3 regions of the Streptomyces sp. RLA131 genome follow, and region 1 is predicted to be linked to each of the others. Evidence: riboswitches for the same ligand, from Rfam matches in the RefSeq annotation. Region 1 holds a riboswitch; each other region holds the start of a gene.
The links. A riboswitch is a leader RNA that binds a small molecule or an ion and turns the genes downstream of it on or off. The one in region 1 is predicted to bind cyclic di-AMP.
Positions count from the first base shown of each region.

Region 2: linked by a shared signal. The riboswitch ahead of RWE79_RS23880 (C40 family peptidase) and the one ahead of RWE79_RS35670 (transglycosylase family protein) in region 1 are both predicted to bind cyclic di-AMP.
Region 3: linked by a shared signal. The riboswitch ahead of RWE79_RS21795 (M23 family metallopeptidase) and the one ahead of RWE79_RS35670 (transglycosylase family protein) in region 1 are both predicted to bind cyclic di-AMP.

Region 1 is NZ_JBWDOQ010000002.1:7,679,741-7,686,589, reverse strand. Features, by position in the region: gene RWE79_RS35680 (putative bifunctional diguanylate cyclase/phosphodiesterase) at 1-863, opposite strand, end outside; gene RWE79_RS35675 (SAM-dependent methyltransferase) at 860-1,672, opposite strand; gene RWE79_RS35670 (transglycosylase family protein) at 1,888-3,066, opposite strand; cyclic di-AMP (ydaO/yuaA leader) riboswitch at 3,069-3,242, opposite strand; gene RWE79_RS35665 (cytochrome P450 family protein) at 3,611-4,831, shown strand; gene RWE79_RS35660 (aldo/keto reductase) at 4,962-5,972, shown strand; gene RWE79_RS35655 (hypothetical protein) at 6,153-6,849, shown strand, end outside.
Region 2 is NZ_JBWDOQ010000002.1:5,021,874-5,028,722, reverse strand. Features, by position in the region: gene RWE79_RS23895 (alpha/beta fold hydrolase) at 1-583, shown strand, start outside; partial or broken gene RWE79_RS23890 (M23 family metallopeptidase) at 1,158-1,877, shown strand; gene pcrA (DNA helicase PcrA) at 1,948-4,398, opposite strand; cyclic di-AMP (ydaO/yuaA leader) riboswitch at 4,573-4,719, shown strand; gene RWE79_RS23880 (C40 family peptidase) at 4,728-5,840, shown strand; gene RWE79_RS23875 (hypothetical protein) at 5,918-6,271, opposite strand; gene RWE79_RS23870 (C40 family peptidase) at 6,602-6,849, shown strand, end outside.
Region 3 is NZ_JBWDOQ010000002.1:4,590,844-4,597,692, reverse strand. Features, by position in the region: gene RWE79_RS21815 (helix-turn-helix domain-containing protein) at 1-641, shown strand, start outside; gene RWE79_RS21810 (DUF397 domain-containing protein) at 638-847, shown strand; gene RWE79_RS21805 (DUF6313 family protein) at 856-1,995, opposite strand; gene RWE79_RS21800 (DUF6227 family protein) at 2,264-3,061, shown strand; gene RWE79_RS21795 (M23 family metallopeptidase) at 3,152-4,276, opposite strand; cyclic di-AMP (ydaO/yuaA leader) riboswitch at 4,522-4,662, opposite strand; gene RWE79_RS21790 (extracellular solute-binding protein) at 4,892-6,292, opposite strand; gene RWE79_RS21785 (caspase, EACC1-associated type) at 6,289-6,849, opposite strand, start outside.

The DNA.
Region 1 (6,849 bases):
AGGCCGGTGAGCGCGTCGTGGGTGGCCTCGTAGCGCAGCCGCTCGTGCAGGAGGCGGCGCTCGGTGATGTCCTCCATCAGGGAGAGCATGTACTGCGGGGTGCCGGCGGAGTCCCGCAGCAGGGAGACGGTCAGATTGGTCCACACCGGGGTGCCGTCGGTGCGGAAGTAGGGTTTCTCGATGCTGTAGTCGTCGCGCTCGCCGCGAGCCAGTTCGCGTTGCAGGTCCCAGGTCCCGGGGCCGTCGTCGGGATGCACCCAGTCGTTGACCTTGCGGCTGCGTACGTGGTGCTCGATGCCGCCGAACATCCGGGTGAGGGCGTCGTTGACGTCGATGACGGTGCCGTCCATGTCGGCGATGCCGATGCCGATGGAGGCTCCCTCGAAGACGGCCCGGAAGCGGGCCTCGCTCTCGTGGAGGGCCTGTTCGGCCTCGGCGCGGGCGGCGAGGGCGGCGCGGGAGAGCGCCTCCTGTTCGGCCAGGGTGCGTTCGCGGAGGCTGCGGGCGTATCCGGCGGCTATCCAGTGCTGGAGCCGGCCGCACCGGGCGCGGGCCTCGTCGGCGGGGACGGCGGTCCCGGGCGGGCAGTAGAGCAGCAGATACGCGTCGACGACGCCGAGGATGCGGGGCAGCGCGTCGGGGTCGGTGCAGTGTGCGGCGACCAGTGCGGACCCGGTCCCGGCGCCGGGTCTGGGGTCGAAGGGCTGGGCCCGCAGCGCGTCCGACAGGCTCTGCGCCAGCGGGATGAGGTAGTCCTCGAACTCGGCGCTGGTCATCGAGGTGGCGGTGGCCGGGTAGATGGCGCGGCTCCAGATGGCCGCGAAGCGCCGCAGGGCGTCGGGTTCGCCCGGTGCGGTGGTCACGCCTTGCGCCCCACGCCCGCGAAGCCGGTGTGGATGACCGGGTCGGCGTCGTCGTCCGTGCCGTCGGGACGCCACAGCGGCATGGCGACCACTCCGGGGTCGACCAGTTCGAAGCCCTCGAAGAAACGTTCCACCTCGGGGCGCGAGCGCATCACCAGCGGGGAGCCGATGTTGCGGTAGACGCCCTCGACCCGGTCGCCCTGCTCCGGGAGCCGGGGGCCGCCGTCGGTGGAGGCATGGGTGAGCACCAGCAGGCTGCCGGGGGCGAGCGCGTCGCGCAGTTCGGCGACGGCCTTGCGCGGCTCGTCGGCGTCCTCCAGGAAGTGCAGTACGGCGACGAGCAGCAGGGCCACCGGACGGTCGAGGTCGAGGAGCCGGCCGACCGCCTCGCTGTCGAGGATGTCCCGGGGGGTGCGCAGGTCGGCGGAGACGATGTCGGCGCGTTCGTTGCCGGCCAGGACCGACCGGCTGTGCGCGACGGCGACCGGGTCGTGGTCGACGTAGACGACGGCGGCGCCGGGGCTGGCGGCCTGGGCGACCTCGTGGACGTTGCCGAAGGTGGGTATCCCGGAGCCGATGTCGAGGAACTGGGTGACGCCCTGGTCCACTGCGTGTCTGACGGCGCGGCGCATGAACGCCCGGTTCGCCTGCATGATTTTCGGCAGCCCGGGGAAGACCTCGATCGCCCGCCGTCCCGCTTCCCGGTCTGCCTCGAAGTTGTGCGAACCGCCGAGGTAGTAGTCGTAGATGCGGGACACGCTCGGCACCGACACGTCGATGCCCTGCGGTGCCCAGGCGGGACGCTCCACCATCTGTTGTCTCCAGCTCGTCAGGCGTTCGGCAGAAAGTCAGTAGTGCGCAGTCAGGCTACTGATCGCCAGTTCGAGAGGGAACAACAAACGGAAATATCAGGTCCGTTTCGGTCACGGGACAAAGGCATGTGCCTGTCCCCGCCGCCGCGGGAACAGGCACATGGGTCCTGACTGAGAGCCAGGCTCTGAAGTCACGCCCTGACGGGGCTGCCTCAGATGCTCACACCGTGGGCGCGGAGGTAGGCCAGCGGGTCCAGGTCCGAGCCGTAGTTCGGGGAGGTGCGGATCTCGAAGTGCAGGTGCGGGCCGGTGACGTTACCGGTCGCGCCGGACAGGCCGAGCTGCTGGCCCTCGGAGACGGACTGGCCGGCCGAGACCGCGATCGAGGACAGGTGCGCGTACTGGGCGTACTTGCCGTCGGCGAGCCGCAGGACGACCTGGTTGCCGTAGGCACCGCCCCAACCGGCCGAGACCACGGTGGCGTTGGCGATGGCCTTGACCCGGGTACCGGTCGGGACGACGAAGTCCTGGCCGGTGTGGTAGCCGCTGGACCACATGGCACCGGCCGTGCGGTAGGCGGTGCCGAGGATGGCGCCGTCGACCGGGCGGGTGTAGCCGGAGGCGCTGCTCTGGGCGGCGGAGGAGGACTTGGCCGCGGACGACGTGGTCGCCGGGGCGGTGCTCTTGCGCGGGGTGACGACCGCGGACCTGGTGGTCTTGGCGGTCGAGGCGGCGGCCTTCTGGCCGAGCGTCAGAACCTGGTTGGGGTAGATCAGGTTCGGGTTGCCGCCGATGACGCTCTTGTTGTCGGAGTACAGCTCCTGCCAGCCACCGGCGACGTCCTGGGCGTCGGCGATCTTGGAGAGCGTGTCGCCGCCGGCGACCCGGTAGGTCTTGGCGGTGGACTTCGAGGAGGACGCCGGGGAGGAAGCGGCCGGGGCCTTGGCCTCCGTGGCCTTCTTCGGGGCGGCCGCGGGGGTGGAGGCCGCCGGGGCGGAGGAGGTGTCGGCCATGGCCTGGGTCAGTCCGGCCTTGGGGCCGCACACCGGCCAGGCCTGCGGGCCCTGGACCGCCAGGACCTTCTCGGCGATGGCGATCTGCTGCGCCTTGGTGGCCAGGTCGGCACGGGGGGCGTACGTGGTGCCGCCGAAGCCCGCCCAGGTGCTCTGGGTGAACTGCAGGCCACCGTAGAAGCCGTTACCCGTGTTGATGCTCCAGTTGTTGGTGCTCTCGCAGGTGGCGACCTTGTCCCAGGTGCTCACCGAGGCGGCGCGGGCGCCGGTGGCGCCGACCATGGGGAGCGCGATGGCCGCACCGGTGGTGCCGGCGACAACGCCGATCCGGGTGAAACGGTTTGCGCGGACACGACGGTGCTTTCCCTTTGCGGGCATGCGGAATTCCTCTCCGGCGCCTGCGAGGTAAGCTGTCGGGTTCGGGCTGGAGATGCCCGGCCACAGGCAGGCCGGAACAAACGGCACTGCACTGCGACTTAACCCCAAGCCGTTCCGGTCCTCCGGCTACGGCGATTACCTGGGTCCCCCGCTCCTGCCCTGAGCGTTCAGTGTTGGCCACCGGGCGGCGGCAGGATTCGGCGTTCCGCCCGACAGAATCCCGAAGGCATTTGACCTGCGGGACTGCGAAGCTAAACGACGGTGTCCGGCCAGAGCAAGGTGTCCAAACATAGGATCAAGAGGACTGCAACTTGATCTTAGAATTCGATGACGTTAGGTGAGAAGTGTCCGCTCTGTGTGCACAAAATGCTGACCGTCCGTAACTCGATCAATTTATGGAGTCACAGAATGGGGTTAATGTGGACAGATAGCGACAGGGGTGTTCCGTACGGTATTTCATGAGTGACACCCGTCACCCGTGGGCGATTTGCCCCGACTCATCCGGTCACGCATGGAAAGTGGCCCCGCGGCGCATGTCTTGGTCATGACTTCTCAGCCCCCCGTGGTTCTCGATCCGACCGGCGCCGACATCCACGCGGAAGGCGCCCGCTTACGCGAGCGCGGTCCGGTCACCCTGATCGAACTGCCGGGCGGGGTGCGCGCCTGGTCCGTGACCAGCCAGGACCTGCTCAAGCGGCTGCTCACCGACCCCCGGGTCTCCAAGGACGCCCGCCGGCACTGGCCGGCCTTCATCAACGGCGCGATACCGCAGGACTGGCCACTGTTCGTCTGGGTCGCCGTGACCAGCATGCTGAACGCCTACGGTGCCGACCACCGGCGGCTGCGCCGGCTGGTCGCCCCCGCCTTCACCGCCCGCCGCACCGCCGCCCTGCGCCCCCGTGTCGAGGAGATCACCGAAGGACTGCTCGACCGGCTCGCCGCCACACCCCCCGGAACCCCGGCCGACCTGAGGGCCTCCTTCGCCTATCCGATCCCCATCCAGGTGATCACCGAGCTGATGGGCGTGCCCGAGCGACTGCGCGAGGGACTGCGGACCTGCGTGGACCGCGGCTTCGACACCTCGCTCACCCCGGCGGAGTCGATGGCCAACTACCACCGGATGTACGGGATCCTGCGCGACCTGGCCGCGACCCGGCGGGCCGAGCCCGGCGACGACCTGACCAGCGCCCTGATCGCCGCCCACGACGCGGAGGACGGATCGGCGCTGAGCGAGTCCGAACTGCTCGACACCCTGCTGCTGATCATCGCCGCCGGGCACGAGACCACGGTCAACCTCATCGACAACGCCGTCCATGCCCTGCTCACCCACCCCGGGCAGCTGGAACTGGTCCGCACCGGGCAGGTCGGCTGGGCGGACGTCATCGAGGAGACGCTGCGCACCGAGGCACCGCTGGCCCATCTGCCGCTGCGCTACGCGGTCGAGGACATCGAGGCGGGCGGCGTGCTGATCGCCCGGGGCGACGCGATCCTGGCCTCGTACGCCGCCGCCGGGCGCGACCCCGGGGTCCACGGCGAGGACGCCGGCCGCTTCGACGCGGCGCGCCCGGGCAAGGAGCATCTGGCCTTCGGCCACGGCGTCCACCACTGCCTGGGCGCGCCGCTGGCCCGGCTGGAGGCGGAGATCGCGCTACCGGCCCTGTTCGCGCGGTTCCCCGGCCTCACACTGGCCGTACCCCCGGAGGAGCTGCGGCCGATCAGCTCGTTCATCTCGCACGGACACCGCACCCTGCCCTGCACCTGGTAGCGGGCGGCGAACGAGGACGAACCCGCCGCCACCTGACGGGCGGGCCGCCGCGCGTCATGGATTCTCCAGCGCCGGGCCGGTAGGCTCACAATCCCGCACATTTTCCAACAGCAATCCCTGGAGCCCTCGCGTGAGCTACCTCGCGGCCGACGACCGTTACGACTCCATGGAGTACCGCCGCTGCGGCCGCAGCGGCGTACGGCTGCCCGCCGTCTCCCTCGGCCTGTGGCACAACTTCGGCGACACCGCCCCCCTGGAGACCCAACGCGCCGTGCTCCGCCGCGCCGTGGACCGCGGCGTGGTCCACCTGGACCTCGCCAACAACTACGGCCCGCCCTACGGCTCCGCCGAGGCCAACTTCGGCACCCACTTCCGCGCCGACCTCCGCCCGTACCGCGACGAGCTGTTCATCGCCACCAAGGCCGGCTACGACATGTGGCCCGGCCCGTACGGCGAATGGGGCTCGCGCAAGTACCTGCTGGCCAGCCTCGACCAGTCGCTGGGCCGGATGGGCCTGGACTACGTCGACGTCTTCTACTCCCACCGCTTCGACCCGGACACGCCCCTGGAGGAGACCATGGGCGCCCTGGACACCGCGGTGCGGCAGGGCAAGGCCCTGTACGCCGGCATCTCCAACTACCCGGCCGAGCAGCACCGCCGGGCGGCGGAGATCCTCGCCGAGCTGGGCACGCCGCTGCTGATCCACCAGTCCGCGTACAACATGCTCAACCGCGGCCTGGAGGACGGCGTCCTGGACGCCATCGGTGAGACCGGCACCAGCCTGATCGCCTTCTCCCCGCTCGCCCAGGGCCTGCTGACGGACCGTTACCTGAGAGGCGAGGTCCCCGCCGACTCCCGCATGGCCGTCGGTCACTTCCTCAGGCGCGACACCCTCACCGAGCAGCGGCTCACCATGCTCCGCGACCTCAACAAGATCGCCGAGCGGCGCGGCCAGACCCTCGCCCAGCTCGCCCTGGCCTGGGTCCTTCGCGACCCCCGCGTCGTCTCCGTCCTGATCGGCGCGAGCAGCGTCGCCCAGCTCGACCAGAACCTCGCCGCGATCGACTCCGCGCCGCTCACCGAGGGCGAGCTCGCCGAGATCGACCGCGTCTCGCAGGCCGGCGGCGTCGGGATCCCGTAGGGCCTGTCCGTCGTGGACGGACCCGTGCCCCGCGCGGGGGTGGCGTACGCGCGGGGCGCGGGGAGCCAACTGGCTTTGTTACCAAGCCAGTTGCGTGTGACAGATGAACCCCTGAAGTATGAGGGTGACTCTGTAGGACGGAGGAGACTCCGTGCCGAAGACTGTAGAGAGCAGGCCACAATGCCCCGCCAACAGCCCGGCCAGCACGACCCCTCCAGTAGTTCGCCGCAGGAGCCGGTCAACGAGTCCCCGGTCGCCGTCCGGCACGGGGCCGCCATTCCCGCCGTTGCCGGGGATCCCGGCGCCGCCCTCGCGCCCCGGGGGCGGCGGCAGTACCCCGGTGCGGCCGCCGCCGTCACCGTGCCGCGGTTCGGGGAAGCGTACGGCCCGGAGACGACAGCGGAAGCCGAAGCGGAGCCGCAGTCCGGGACGGAGCAGGAACAGGGGCAGGAGCCCGGCGGCCAGGGCATACCCGCGCAGAACGGCCCGGCCGCGGAGGAGACGGCGTCGGAGTCCCTGGTGGCGGGTCCCGCCGGTGCCGAGGCGGCCGGCGAAGCGCCTGCGGGCACCGGCTCGAACGAGTCCGAGGCGGTGGGGCCGCCCTCGGCCGGTCCGAAGAAGCCGATGCTGGCGGCCGCGGCCATCGCGGGGGCGTTGCTGATCGCGGTGCCGTTCCTGGTGCTGGCACTGAACGACGGCGACAAGAAGGATCCTTCCGTCAACGCGGCCCCGGTGAACGGCAGTACGACGCTGGAGACGGAGCAGCCCGGCCTGCCGGGGAGCCAGTACGTCTCCGAGTCCCCGTCGGCCTCGCCGAGCCACACGGCGAAGAAGTCCCCGTCGCCCAGCGCGAGCGCGAGCGCGAAGAAGTCGCCGT
Region 2 (6,849 bases), 2.7 Mb from region 1:
GTCGGTCTTCGCCCTGCTGCGCCGCTTTCTGCGCCGGCACGGCTGGACCCATGTCCAGGCGCTCAACTACTCCCCGCTCACCTGTGACGTCCGGGCCGCCGCCGCCCTGCTCGGCCGCCACATCGAACAGGTCTGCGAACGCACCGGGCACAGCCAGGTCGACATCGTGGGCCACAGCCTCGGCGGCCTGATCGCGCGGTACTACGTCCAGCGCCTCGGCGGCGACTCCCGCGTCCGCACCCTGGTCACCCTGGGGACCCCGCACTCGGGGACCCGGGCCGCGCCGCTGCTGAACCCGCATCCGATCGTCCGGCAGATGCGGCCCAATTCCGAACTCATGGACGAGCTGGCGAAAGCCGCCCCCGGCTGCCGCACCCGCTTTGTCGCTTTCTGGAGCGACCTCGACGAATTGATGAGTCCCGTCGAATCGGCGCGCCTGGAACATCCGGATCTCATCGCACGAAATGTGCACATCGCTGGAATCGGACATCTCACCATGCCCGTCCACGCGGCCATCGCGGCCGGGATCCGGGAGGCACTGGTGGGCGAGGAACTGGCGTCCGGAGCCATGGACGCGGCCTAGGGACGCCGAAGACGCTCGAAACCGTATCGAACACAGTGCATTGCGGAGGTCCGAAACCTGCCGAAGATTGTCCCCGTCCCCCACAGGGGGATACAGTCGCCGCTAATTCTCCTGCTGCCGAGGCGAAAGAGAAGCGGTGAACGATCCGGAGTACAGCACCTACGGGTACGAGAGCGGCTATGCGACCGCCTCCTACCAGCCCGTGGGAGCCGTCTACGCGGACGATGATCCGCTCTTCGGATCGAACGGTTACCCCCAGAGCTGGGACACCAACGGGTACCAGCAGTACCAGCAGTATCCGCAGTACCAGCAGCAGCCCTATCAGCAGCAGTACCAGGAGTACCCCCAGCAGTACGCGTACGCCGAGTACCAGCAGTACGCCGAGCCCACGCCCGTACCCGAGCCCGTACCCGAGCCCGAGCCCGCGCCCGACATCCAGGCGTACTACGAGCCGGAGCCGGAAGCCGAGCTGGAATTTGAGCCCGAGTACGAACCGGAACCGGAACCGGAATGCGAAGCGGAACCCGCGGCCGCCGTACTCATCCCCTCGCCCGCCGGGCCCCGCAGTGCCAACCGCAGCCGGCGCCGCCGCCCCGCGAAGCGCTCTGCCCTGCTCACCGTCGCCGTCCCCTCCGTCGCCGTGATGGGCGTCGCCGCCTGCGCGGCCGCCACCGTGACCGGCAGCAGCGCCGGCTCCGGCTCCACGAAGACCCGGGCCGACGCGGCGACCACCACCGCCACCACCAAGCTCGACCAGCAGCTCGCCGGGGTGAGCCGGGACGCCGACGACTTCGCGGACCGCGCCAGCCGTACGCAGGAGCGGATCGACCTCAAGGAACGCCAGGCCACGGAGAGGAAGAAGAAGGAGGCGGAGGCCATCGCCAAGGAGGCCGCCCGCCCCAAGATCCTGCTCCCGGTGACGCAGAAGGGCCTCAGTGCCTACTTCGGCCAGGCCGGCGTCAACTGGATGTCCGTGCACACCGGCATCGACTTCCCGGTCAGCTACGGCACCCCCGTGATGGCGGCGACCGACGGCACCGTCCGCACCCAGTGGAACAGCGCCTACGGCAACATGGCCATAGTCACCTCCCCGGACGGCACCGAGACCTGGTACTGCCACCTCAGCAGCACCAAGATCCGCTCCGGCACGGTCAAGGCCGGCGATGTCATCGCCTACTCCGGCAACTCGGGCAACTCCACCGGCCCGCATCTGCACTTCGAGGTACGGCCCGCCGGCGGCGCGGCCATCGACCCGTTGCAGTGGCTGATCAAAAAGGGTCTCGACCCCCGCTAGGGCAGAGCCCCGCAGAGCCCGGCCCGGGCCCGCACCGCACGACCCTGCCCTGCCCTGCCCTGCCCTGCCCCTAGAGCTTCTCCACCGGCGCGTACCGCAGCAGCAGCCGCTTCGGCTTCTCCTCGCCGAAGTCGACGGTCGCCTCCGCCGAGTCCCCGGCGCCCTTCACTCCGACGACCGTGCCCAGCCCGAACGAGTCGTGCGTGACGCGGTCGCCGACCGCCAGCGCCACCACCGGACGCTCCTTGGCGACCCGCCGGGTCGCGAAGCCGCTCGGCCCGGCCTTGGCGGACCGCGAGGAGAAGATCCCCGCGGCGGCGCCCGCCGCCGCGGAGGCGGAGGCCGAGGGAGCGGAGGAACCGCCGGTGCGCTTCCACTCGATCAGCGTCTCCGGGATCTCCTCCAGGAAGCGTGACGGCGGGTTGTACGAGGGCTGGCCCCAGGCGCTGCGCATCGTGGAGCGGGTGACGTAGAGCCGCTCACGCGCCCGGGTGATGCCGACGTAGGCGAGCCGGCGCTCCTCCTCCAGCTCCTTGGTCTGGCCGAGGGCGCGCATGTGCGGGAAGACACCGTCCTCCATGCCGGTCAGGAAGACGACGGGGAACTCCAGCCCCTTCGCGGTGTGCAGGGTCATCAGTGTGATGACGCCACCGCCGTCGCCCTCCTCGCCGTCCGGGATCTGGTCGGAGTCGGCGACCAGCGCGACCCGTTCCAGGAAGTCCGCCAGGGTGCCCGGCTCGTCGTCGGTGCGGTCCTGCTCGTACTCCAGGGCCACGGCGGCGAGTTCCTGCAGGTTCTCCACCCGGGTCTCGTCCTGCGGGTCGGTCGAGGCCTGCAACTCCGCCAGGTAGCCGGTGCGTTCGAGCACGGCCTCCAGGACGGTGGCCGGCCCGGCGCCGGACTCCACGACGGTGCGCAGCTCCTCCAGCAGCTCGTTGAACCGCTTCACCGCGTTGGCCGAGCGCGCGGCCATGCCGTAGGCCTCGTCGACCCGGCGCAGGGCGGCGGCGAAGGAGATCTTCTCCCGCAGCGCCAGTGCCTCCAGCATGGCCTCGGCGCGGTCGCCGATGCCGCGCTTGGGCACGTTCAGGATCCGCCGCAGCGGCACGGTGTCCTCGGGGTTGGCGAGCACGCGCAGATACGCGAGGACGTCGCGGACCTCCTTGCGCTCGTAGAAGCGCACCCCGCCGACGACCTTGTAGGGCAGCCCGACCCGGATGAAGACCTCTTCGAAGACCCGGGACTGGGCGTTCGTGCGGTAGAAGACCGCCACATCGCCGGGCCTGGAGTCCCCGGCGTCCGTCAGCCGGTCGATCTCGTCGGCGATGTACTGCGCCTCGTCGTGCTCCTGGTCGGCGACATAGCCGGTGATGACGGGGCCGTCGCCGGACTCCGTCCACAGGTTCTTGGGACGCCGCGAGGCGTTGCGCTCGATGACGGCGTTGGCGGCGGTGAGGATGGTCTGCGTGGAGCGGTAGTTCTGCTCCAGCAGGATGGTCCGCGCCTGCGGGTAGTCCTCCTCGAACTGGAGGATGTTGCGGATGGTGGCGCCGCGGAAGGCGTAGATCGACTGGTCCGCGTCACCCACCACGCACAGCTCGGCCGGATCCTCCACGCCTTCCGACGTGCCGACCAGCTCGCGCACCAGGGTGTACTGGGCGTGGTTGGTGTCCTGGTACTCGTCGACCAGTACGTGGCGGAAGCGCCGCCGGTAGTGCTCGGCCACGTCGGGGAAGGCCTGGAGCAGGTTGACCGTGGTCATGATGATGTCGTCGAAGTCCAGGGCGTTGGCCTCGCGCAGCCGGGACTGGTAGAGCACATACGCCTCGGCGAGCTTCTTCTCGAAGGGGTTCTCCGCCTGGCCGGCGAAGGTCTCCTCGTCGATCAGCTCGTTCTTGAGGTTGGAGACCTTGGCGCTGAAGGACTTCGGCGGGTACTGCTTCGGGTCGAGGTCGAGATCCCGGCAGACCAGGGCCATCAGCCGCTTGGAGTCGGCGCCGTCGTAGATCGAGAAGCTGGAGGTGAAGCCGAGCCGCTTGCTCTCCCGCCGCAGGATGCGCACGCACGCGCTGTGGAAGGTCATCACCCACATGGCATTGGCGCGCGGGCCGACCAGCTGCTCGACGCGCTCCTTCATCTCGCCGGCGGCCTTGTTGGTGAAGGTGATCGCCAGGATCTCGCCCGGGTGCACATGGCGGGTCGCCAGCAGGTGGGCGATCCGGTGGGTCAGCACCCGGGTCTTGCCGGAACCGGCGCCCGCGACGATGAGCAGCGGGCCCCCCGCGTGCTCGACGGCCGCGCGCTGCTGCTCGTTGAGCCCTTCGAGCAGCGCGGCGGCGTCCAGTACCGGCCGGTGGGCGCCGTCGCGGTAGTACGCGTCCCGCTCGACGGGCACGTCGAAGTGACCGCCGAACAGGTCGTGCGGAACCGGCTCCGGCGCGGGCGTCTCCTCCGGGGGCGGAGGCGGGCCGTCGGCCGGTTCGAGGTGGGCCAGGAAGCTGTCGTCAAAGAGGCTGCTCATCGCCTCCCGAGTCTAGGCCGTGCCACCGACAGTCCCTGCCGGAACGTGTACGTACGGTAGAGGTCACACATGGGTTTCCGGACATATCGAACATCAGTCTTCCCAAGGACCACTCCCGTTGATTACGGTTCCGCATCAGGTGGCCCGCTCCTCCGGCGGTGACCGTGCCGTCACGGGCCGCCTTCGCTGAGTCCGGCGCGAGCCGGAGCCGGGGACCCACGTACGACGACCTTGGGGTGAATCGGTCCTTCGCGGACCGTAGGGCGGCCTTCCGATGCCCGAACCCGACAGCTAACCCGGTAAGCGGTCAACGGAAGGAGCCGCCTGCCTTGGCGACCCACCGCAAACCCCGCACCGGCATACTCACCGCCCCCGGCCCGCGTGCGGCCGTGGGGCTCACGACCGCCGCACTGGCGACGGTCACTCTCTTCGGGGAGAGCGCGAGCGCGGCACCCAGCGCCGGCAGCACCACGGTGGCCATCAAGAAGGTCCAGGCGAAGGTCGACAAGCTCTACGAGCAGGCCGAGGCCTCCACCGAGCGCTACAACGCGGCCAAGGACAAGGCCGAGAAGCAGCGCACCGCCGCCGACAAGCTCCTGGACGAGGTCTCCCGCAAGACCGCCAAGCTCAACGACACCCGGGACCAGCTCGGCGAGTACGCGGCCGCCCAGTACCGCAGCGGCGGCCTGGACAGCACGACCACCTATCTGCTGGCCAACGACCCGCAGCAACTCCTTGAGAACGCGCACGTGATGGACCGGATGTCCGGCCGCACCGAAACGGCGCTGGAGACCTTCCGCACCCAGCAGATGGAGGTCGCCAAGCAGCGCGGCGAGGCCGTGGAGAGCCTGGCCAAGCTGGACGCCGCGCAGAAGGAGCTCAGCAAGGAGAAGAAGGCCGTCCAGGAGAAGCTGACGGCCGCCCAGAAGCTGCTGAACGGCCTCACCGCCAAGGAGAAGGCGCGGCTGGCGGCGCTGAAGAAGAAGCAGGAGCAGGCCGCCGCGGCGAAGGCCGCGGCCACGGTGCACTCCTCGACCAGCGGCAGCGCCAGTACGAGCACAAGCACGAGCACCGGTTCCAGCAGCAGCACGAGCGCCAAGGCCGCCAAGGCGATCGCCTTCGCCCAGGCCCAGCGCGGCAAGCCGTACGTGTGGGGCGCCACCGGCCCCAACTCCTACGACTGCTCGGGGCTCACCCAGGCGTCATGGGCCGCCGCCGGGGTCTCGATCCCGCGGACCGCCGCCGCGCAGTACAGCTACGGCACCAAGGTCAGCGCGTCCGACCTCCAGCCGGGGGACCTGGTGTTCTTCTACTCGGGCATCAGCCACGTCGGCCTCTACATCGGCAACGGCCAGATGATCCACGCCCCGCACACCGGCACGGTCGTCAAGATCGCGCCGATCAGCGAGATGCCGATCGTCGGCTACGCCCGGATGGCCTGAGCGGACGAAGGGCCCGCGGCGGCACAGCCCCGCGGCGGGCCCGGCCCCGCGGCGGGCCCGGCCGGGCCCGACCGGGCTCAGGTCCACAGCACCGCGATGAAGATGTTGGCGATGGTCAGGGCGCCCACCGCGCCGAAAACCGCCGCCGGCTGCCGTTCCTCGTCCCGCTTGACGTAGACCAGGCCCAGGATCACCACCAGGACGGCCAGCTTCACGCCGATCTTGATGTTGTTGACGGGCTGGTCGTCGGCCTGGTTCAGGCCCACCAGCAGGGCACCGGTCACCAGCATCGTCAGTGCGCCGTGCAGCATCCCGGGCACGAAGCGGGCCTCGCCGCGCCCCATGGCCTTCATCTGGGTGAGGAAGCCGCCGAGCAGTGCCGCGATGCCGATGATGTGCAGGCCGACGACGAAGTGAATGAGTACGTCCATGGCACAGGACCATAGCCAGGCCCATAGCAGCCCCCGACACCCAGGTGTGCCTCAATCACCTCATCGGTCACAGACGGTCGGCGAACGGGCGGAACGCCCGTCGAACAGCGGTCATCCCCGGTCGGTTACCGGACGAATCAAAGCAGTCCCGCGCTCCTGCCCGCCCCCGGGTGACGGGCAGGTTTAGCGTCCTCCTCCAGGTGGCCGATCCCCACTGCCGGCGAGCAAGCGCCGGCACGGCCGCCCCCGCCGAGGATCCGGCGGCGGCCGCCCCCCGTGCGGCCGCCGCCGGATCGCGGTCAACGGCGGCTAGGAAGGGAGAAGGCGTACGTGCCGTCGCACAGCAGGCCCAAGCAGCGCTCCTTGGCCGGCTCCACCGCTCGCACCGCCGCGACCATCGCCATGGCCGGTGCCGCGTCCGTGGCCCTGCTCGGTGAGACCGGCCACGCGGAGCCCCGGCTGACCACAGCCGAGGCCAAGGCCCAGGTGGACCGGCTGTACGAGGAGGCGGAGACCGCCACCGAGGCCTACAACGGCGCCCGGGCGAAGGCCGACGCCGCCCTGACGAGGATCGACGG
Region 3 (6,849 bases), 3.1 Mb from region 1:
GGGAAGCGGTCGTCACCCTCGCGAAGGGAGCGAAGGAGCAGGGGTGGTGGAGTTCTCTCGGCGTCACGCTGCCGGAGACGATGAACCTCCTCCTGACGCTCGAGGACGAAGCGGTACGCGAGGACCACTTCGCGACGGTCTACGTACCGGGACTTCTCCAGACCCGCGAGTACTCGGAGGCGGTTCTCCACGCGTCCGAGATGCGCCGTCCCGCGGAGGAGATCGAGCGACAGGTGGGCATCCGGCTCAAGCGGCAGCAGATCCTCGGGCGGGAGAACCCGCCCCATGTCTGGGCGGTCCTGGACGAGTCCGTCGTCCGGAGGGTGGTCGGAGGAGCGGACGTGATGCGGGCGCAGCTGGCGCATCTGCTGGGATGTGCCGAGTCGCCCAACATCACTCTGCAGGTGCTGCCGTTCTCGACCGGTGCGCACGCGTCCGCCATGGGTACGTTTGTGATCCTCGGGGGTCCCGAAGCGGCACTCGACGTGGTCTACCTCGACCTGCACACCGGCGCCCTGTTCCTGGAGAAGGAGCACGAACTGGATTGCTACCGCAGGGCATTCGACTACCTGCGCGCGCAGGCCCTGGACATCACCGCCTCCACGGAGATGATTCGGCAGGCCCGTGAGGAGATGCGGTGAACGGCGTGGGAGCGACCTGGTTCAAGTCGTCGTACAGCGGGGGCGCCAACACCGAGTGCGTGGAGGCGGCCTTTGTCGTGGAGGGCATCGCGATCCGGGATTCCAAGGAGCCGGGCGGGCCCGTGCTGCGGTTCGGTCGCCATGCCTGGTCGGAGTTCGTCTCCGTGGTGGGTGAGTCCGGCCCGGCAGGCTTGCCGCGTCCGTAGGCCGGGGTTCACCGCCAAGGCCCCGGGGCGCGCGTAGGGGGGTGTGCGCGGGGCGTGTGGGGGTGGGGGTGGTGGGTGGGCCGTGTCGGCGTCGTGGTGGGGGCGTTGAGCACTGGGCCGGGGTGCGTACGTATTCCTGTACGCATTGGGCGCGGCGCTGGCGTTACCGAGCGGTGAGGCGGGACCACGATGATGCGTTGGCTGGTGATGGCCGGGGCGAGCTGTGGGTTGGCCGTGCTCGCGGTGGCGGGTGGGCTGGCGTTGTTGCCGCGGGGTACCGCTGAGGCCGTGGAGGGGGCGGCTGTGGGGTGGGTGGTGCTGGGGTTGGCCGGGTTCCTGTTCGGGGTGATGGCCAAGCGGTCGCGGGGGCGCGGGCGGTCATGAGGTGCCGTCGTCGTCCCGGCCGCGGCGGGCTCGCCGGCTGAGGAGTGAGCGCAGGCGGCCGAGAATCTGTTCCTCCTCGGGGGCCAACGCGTCCGGGGTCCGCGGGCGGGGCTGTTCCCGTTCCCGTTCCTGTTCCTCCCGGTAGTGGCCTTGCAGAAGCTCTGGGCCTGCCGTACGGCTTCGACCCGGCCGAGGCCGCCGAGCTCCTCGGTCCGCATGGCCTGGGCGACGGCCACCTCCCAGTGGTCCTGGGCGCGCTTCCAGTCGTTCTTGTGGGCGATGCGTACAAAGTGTTCGAGGAAGTCCACGTCGCTGGGCGTGCCGTGGAAGTAGTTGCCGAGCCGGGCTATCCGCACCGGAGGGTGCAGGCGCTGGTGCAGCTTGCGCTTGCCGAAGATGAACACGGACCGGCTGGAGGCGTAGCCCTTGCCCCCGGTGATGCGGTTGTCGATGAGGTGGCCGGCGAAGCCACCGATGACGGCGGGAATGACCAGCCAGCCGGCGAAGGAGAGGATCCAGGGGAACAGGGTCCGGTCCTTGGCCGCGGGTGAGTTGCCGATGAGGGCGTTGTACGCGACGCTCCAGCCGTCGGCGATCCAGGTGGCGACGTAGAGGCCGAGGGTGACGGCCACGGTCAGCAGCCCCCAGTCGATGATGAACTGGACGACGCCGGACAGGGCCTTGCGGGAACGGAAGATGCGGCGCAGCCCCTCGCGGAGGGTCGGTTCCGGTGGGGGTGTCAGCGCGGGCGGCAAAGTGGTCATCGTCAGCTGTCGCCCCCGCCCCGAGTGACCGGCTCTCCCCTGTCCGTGGCGGGATTCCAGCCATGTGACGGGTGGTTCAATCCGCTTTTCGGCAAGCGGGAGCGGCGGGCGGCGCACGCCGTGGGCGCGCTTACCGGGGGCCTACGCGTAGTGGGGGACGATTTTTCCGTGGAGTGGCTTCGCGGTGCGCGGTCGGACCATTACGCTGAGTGCCCAATATCAAACGGGGACGTGCGGGGGCGGGACGAGACGGTGAGCGGAGGACCGTATGGGGAACGCACGACCGGGTGAGGCGGGTCCTGGGCCGGGGCCGGGGCGGCCGAGCAGTGGGGAGGAGGTGCAGGTCGGTGAGTTGCTGGCGCGGGCGCAGAACGCGTTCGAGGTGGCTGACGACGTGCTGGAGCGGTTGACCACCGCGTTGATGGCCCATACCGAACTGGCCTCCTTCCGGCAGCGCAAGGGCCCGCCGCAGAAGTTGAGCCGTCGGACGTTGCGGCACAACTACCTGCTGGCGGACGGCAGTAGCCTCAGTCTCTGGGAGATCGAGCACAACACCGGGCCGGGCGGTGACCGGCGGCACGAGGTGTACACGGATCCGGAGTTCCTCGCGGCCGCCCAGTATCTGATCGACAGCCGCTTCGGCGATCCGAGCCCGGAGGAGCTGGAGGCGGAGACGGCGGAGTGGCTGGCGCGGTTGCCGGAGCTGGCCGCGCTGGAACTGCCGCAGGGGCCGCGGCAGTACTCCGAGGACCGTTCCGCGGAGCACGCGTGGCGGGTGCTGCGCCGGGCGGAGAACGCGGACGCCCCCGGGGAGCGGATACGGCGGTTACTGCTCTCGGCGATCGGCCACGACATCGCGTACGTCACCGGGCGCCATCTGCGGGCCGGCGGGCGGGTGGTGGGCTGGACGCTGTACGAGCACGCCTTCCTGCTGGCGACCGGCGAGGAGATCAGCCTGTGGGAGGTCGAGCACACCATGAACCCGGAGGGGCGGCCGGTGTGTGAGGTGTACGACGACGAGCGGGCGGCGTGCGACGCGGCGGATCTGCGGCTGGAGGCCCTTTAGGCCCCGTCACCCGCCAATACGACGGTACGACGTGAAAGAGGCGGGCTTCCCCGGATCGGGGTTGCCCGCCTCTTTCATGGTTCGGGTCGACTAGACCGACAGGCCCTTCGAGCGCAGCCACGGCAGCGGGTCGATCGGGTCGCCGCCGCCGGGGCGGACCTCGACGTGGAGGTGGGGACCGGTGACGTTGCCGGTGGCGCCGACGCGGCCGATGGTGTCGCCGGTGGCGACCTTGCCGGAGGTGACGGTCATCGAGGAGAGGTGGCAGAACCACAGCTCGGTGCCGTCGGGGAGGGTGAGGATGATGCGGTAGCCGTACGAGCCAGCCCAGCCGGCGGAGGTGATGGTGCCGCCGTGGATGGCCTTGACGGGGGTGCCGGTGGGGGCGGCGAAGTCCTGGCCGGTGTGGGTTGAGGCCCACAGCGAACTGGTCTCGCCGAAGCCGGCGGTGAGGGTGTACGAGGCGACCGGCTTGACGTAGCTCTTGGCGAGCTCGGCCAGGCGCTTGGCCTCGACGGCCACCTTGGCGGCGGCTGCCGCCTTCTTCTTGGCGGCGGCCTCGGTGCGGACCTTCTCGGCGGCCGCGGCCTTGGCGTCCTTGGCGGCGGCGAGGTTGTCGGCGGCGGCCTTCTGCTGGGAGGCCTGCTGGAGGATCCGGGTGCGCAGGGACTCGCCGGCGTTGATGTCCAGGTTGCCGGCCGGGTCGGCGGCCTGGGCCTCGTCACCGCTGTCGATCAGGGTGCCGATGCCGGGCAGGCTGTCCACCTCGGGCAGGTCCGGGAGGGACACGGCGAGCGGGTTGTGCCCCTCGGCCGTGGCGACCCCGCTGCCGACGCCGAGGACGGCGACGGCAGCGACACCGAAGACGGCCGAACCACGGCCGAAGGTGCGCTGCTTGGAGACGCGGTGACGGCCGCGTACGGGGGCCGTGGACTCGCGGGTGGGGTTCCAGGTGCCGGGGCCCTCGTCGTGGCCCTGGCTCTGCTCGTAGCCCTGGTCGTCCTGCTCGGGCTCGAAGTGCGACTCGGGCGCGGGCTGCGGCTGCGGCTGCCGCTGCGCCTGCGCCTGGGGCTGCGGCTGCCGCAGGGGCGCCGTGCCGAAGGCGGACCACTGCTCGGGCTGCTGAGCGGACTTGGACTCGGGCTTGGGCTCGGACTTGGACTCGGGCTTGTGCTCGGCCCTGGGCTCGGACGGGCGCTTGGGAGCGGCATCCATCAGACCGGCGGCCGCGGCCGCGTCACGCAGCTCCGCCCAGCCGGCCGCCATGTTCCATTCGCCGGTGTCCCAGCCGTCGACGGCGTTCTTGGTGGGGGCTGCCTGCTCTGTCGCGGGGGGCGTCCAGCCGGCCGCCATGTTCCACTCTGCGGTGTCCCAGTCGGGGTTCGCGGTGTAGTCGTACCCGTCGTACTGCTGGGAATCCGGTATGAGGGCAGGCTTGTTCGACGCCACTCGGGCGCGCTCCTTTCCTTCCTTCTCGCCTACCGGGTTAGCTGACGGGTTCGGAGCAGGAAGGTCTCCTACGGGTCTGCCGGAGCAGATCCGATTCACCCCAGGGTGTTGGTTCCCCGGTTCCCGCGGACGGGATTCGGCAAGCGCGCGGTTGCCGTCTGTTCGGCGGCGGGACGACCGCGCTGCGTTATCGAACGTTAATAGAGGCGCAGGGGAATTCCAAGCCGCTTCGGGCAGTTCACAGCTGGAATCTATACGCATGGATCCCGCAGAAGCGGGCAAAAGGGCGCCAGCACTGTGACTCGCGGGAGATCTGAGGATACGTCAGCCGTGACCCGCGAGCGGGTGGACGGTCACTTCGTGTGACGGTCGGCTGGTGGGTCAGCGTCCGCCCAGCGCTCTGGCCAGGCGTTGGTCGAGTCGGCGGGCGGTCGCCTCGGGGGTGGTGTCCTTGTCGTCGGCGTGGGTGACGAGCATGAGATGCACCTCACGTTGGAGCAGCCGGCTGAAGGTGACGTAGTGCGCGGTCGCGGGGCGGGCGCGGGCCTGGCGCAGGGCGCACCAGAGCAGAGTGGTGTAGCCGGGTCTGCGGCCCCCGGGTCCCCGGGAGGGGGTGGACTCGGAGCCTTCGCGGACCGGACGGTCGTAGTACCAGGCGGCAGGGTTCGCGGCGGTGCAGTCGGTGTCGCTGGTTCCGTACGCGGACTGCCGGGCGGGGGCGAACCCGGCCTGCAGCAGGGCACGCTGGCGGGTGCGGCCGGTGAGGAAGCGGATCAGGTCGGCGGCGTCGTCCTGGCGGGCGCTGGTGGCGGCGATACCGAGGCTCTGGCCGCCGAGGACGGCCGTGCCCGGGAGCCGGGCCACGCCGAACCGGGTGGAGGGGGCGAGTCCGGCGTCCAGTTGGTTGTAGGCGTAGGGCCAGTCCCGCATCAGGATGCTGGCGCCCTGCCGGAACTGGGCGAGGGAGACCGATTCGTCGGCCTCCAGCGATTCGGGGGCCAGGCTGTTGGGCGAGTTGATCCGGTTGAGCTCCTCCAGCCCCTGGCGCAGGGCGTCCTGGCTGCCGGTGTAGCGGCCCTGCCCGTCGACCAGGTTGACGCCGACGCTCCAGAACGCCTCCAGGGTGTTGACGGTCAGTCCCTCGTAGGCGCGCAGCTGGGTGGTGTACGCGGGCAGGCCGATCGACCGCACGGCGGCGAGCAGGTCGCTGACGGTGGTGTATCTGCGCAGGTCCTCGGGGCGGCGGCCGGCCTTGGTGAGGAGGTCGTCGGTGCGGTAGTAGAGCAGCCCGACGTCGGTGTTGAAGGGCACGGCGTAGGTGCCGCCCTTCCAGCGGCCGGCGTCCGCCGCCTGCTGGAGGAAGTCGTCGTCCACGAGCCCGGGGTCGAGCCGGCGGATCAGCCCGCCGTCGGCGAACTCCGGGATCCAGGTGATGTCGAGGTTGACGACGTCGTACGTGGCGGTGCCCGACTGGAGGGCGCCGACCAGTTCGCTGCGCTGGTCGTCGGAGGCGCGGGGCAGTTCCACGAGCCGGGCCGGGCGCCCGGGGTTGCGCCGGTTCCACTCGTCGATGAGCCGGCGGCGGATCCCGCCGCCGGTGGTGCCGGTGGAGGTGGCGGAGGTGGTGAGGTCGGCCCCGCTGGCGACGATCAGGGGGCGCGAGGTGTCGGGGGGCGGCTGCGGGGCGGGGGCGGGGGTGCTGCCGCAGGCGGTGAGCAGCACCAGCAGGGCGGCCGCCCGTATGCGTCGGGGCAGCGCCGCGCCGTGCGGGGCGCCGGTCATGAACGGCCCGCGGTGAGCTGGGCGATGGTGTCGGCGAGGGCGGTGGACAGGTCCTGGGAGGTGTCGATGCAGGCCCCGCCACGGGCGGTGACCTCGGTGTTGAAGGCGAGGTCGCAGCCGGTGTCCTCCAGCGACACGACGACGACCGGGACGGCGGTGTCCGGGGCGTCGGCCCGGGGGCTGTTGGGGCTGTCCTCGTCGTCGGTGATGAGGACGAGCAGGGGCGTACGGGCCCCGGAGCCGCCTGAGCCGCCTGAGGCGCCGGAGTCACCGGAGCCGCCGGAGCCGCCGGAGGCCGAGCGGGCGGCGAGGCTCTTCGTGAGCCGGCTCAGCGCGGTGGTGACGGGCGCGTCGCGCCGCACGGGGCGGAGGGCGCGGACGGCGGTGGCCAGCCGGGCGTCGCTGTGGGTGCCGAGCGGCAGCAGGGTGGAGCCGGGAACCGCGGTGATGCCGTATCGGTCGTCGCCGGTCAGGGACGCGGCGGCGCGGGTGAGTACGGAGCGGATGGTCGCGGCGTCGTCGCCCCCGTACGCGGAGCTGGACACGTCGACGGCGAA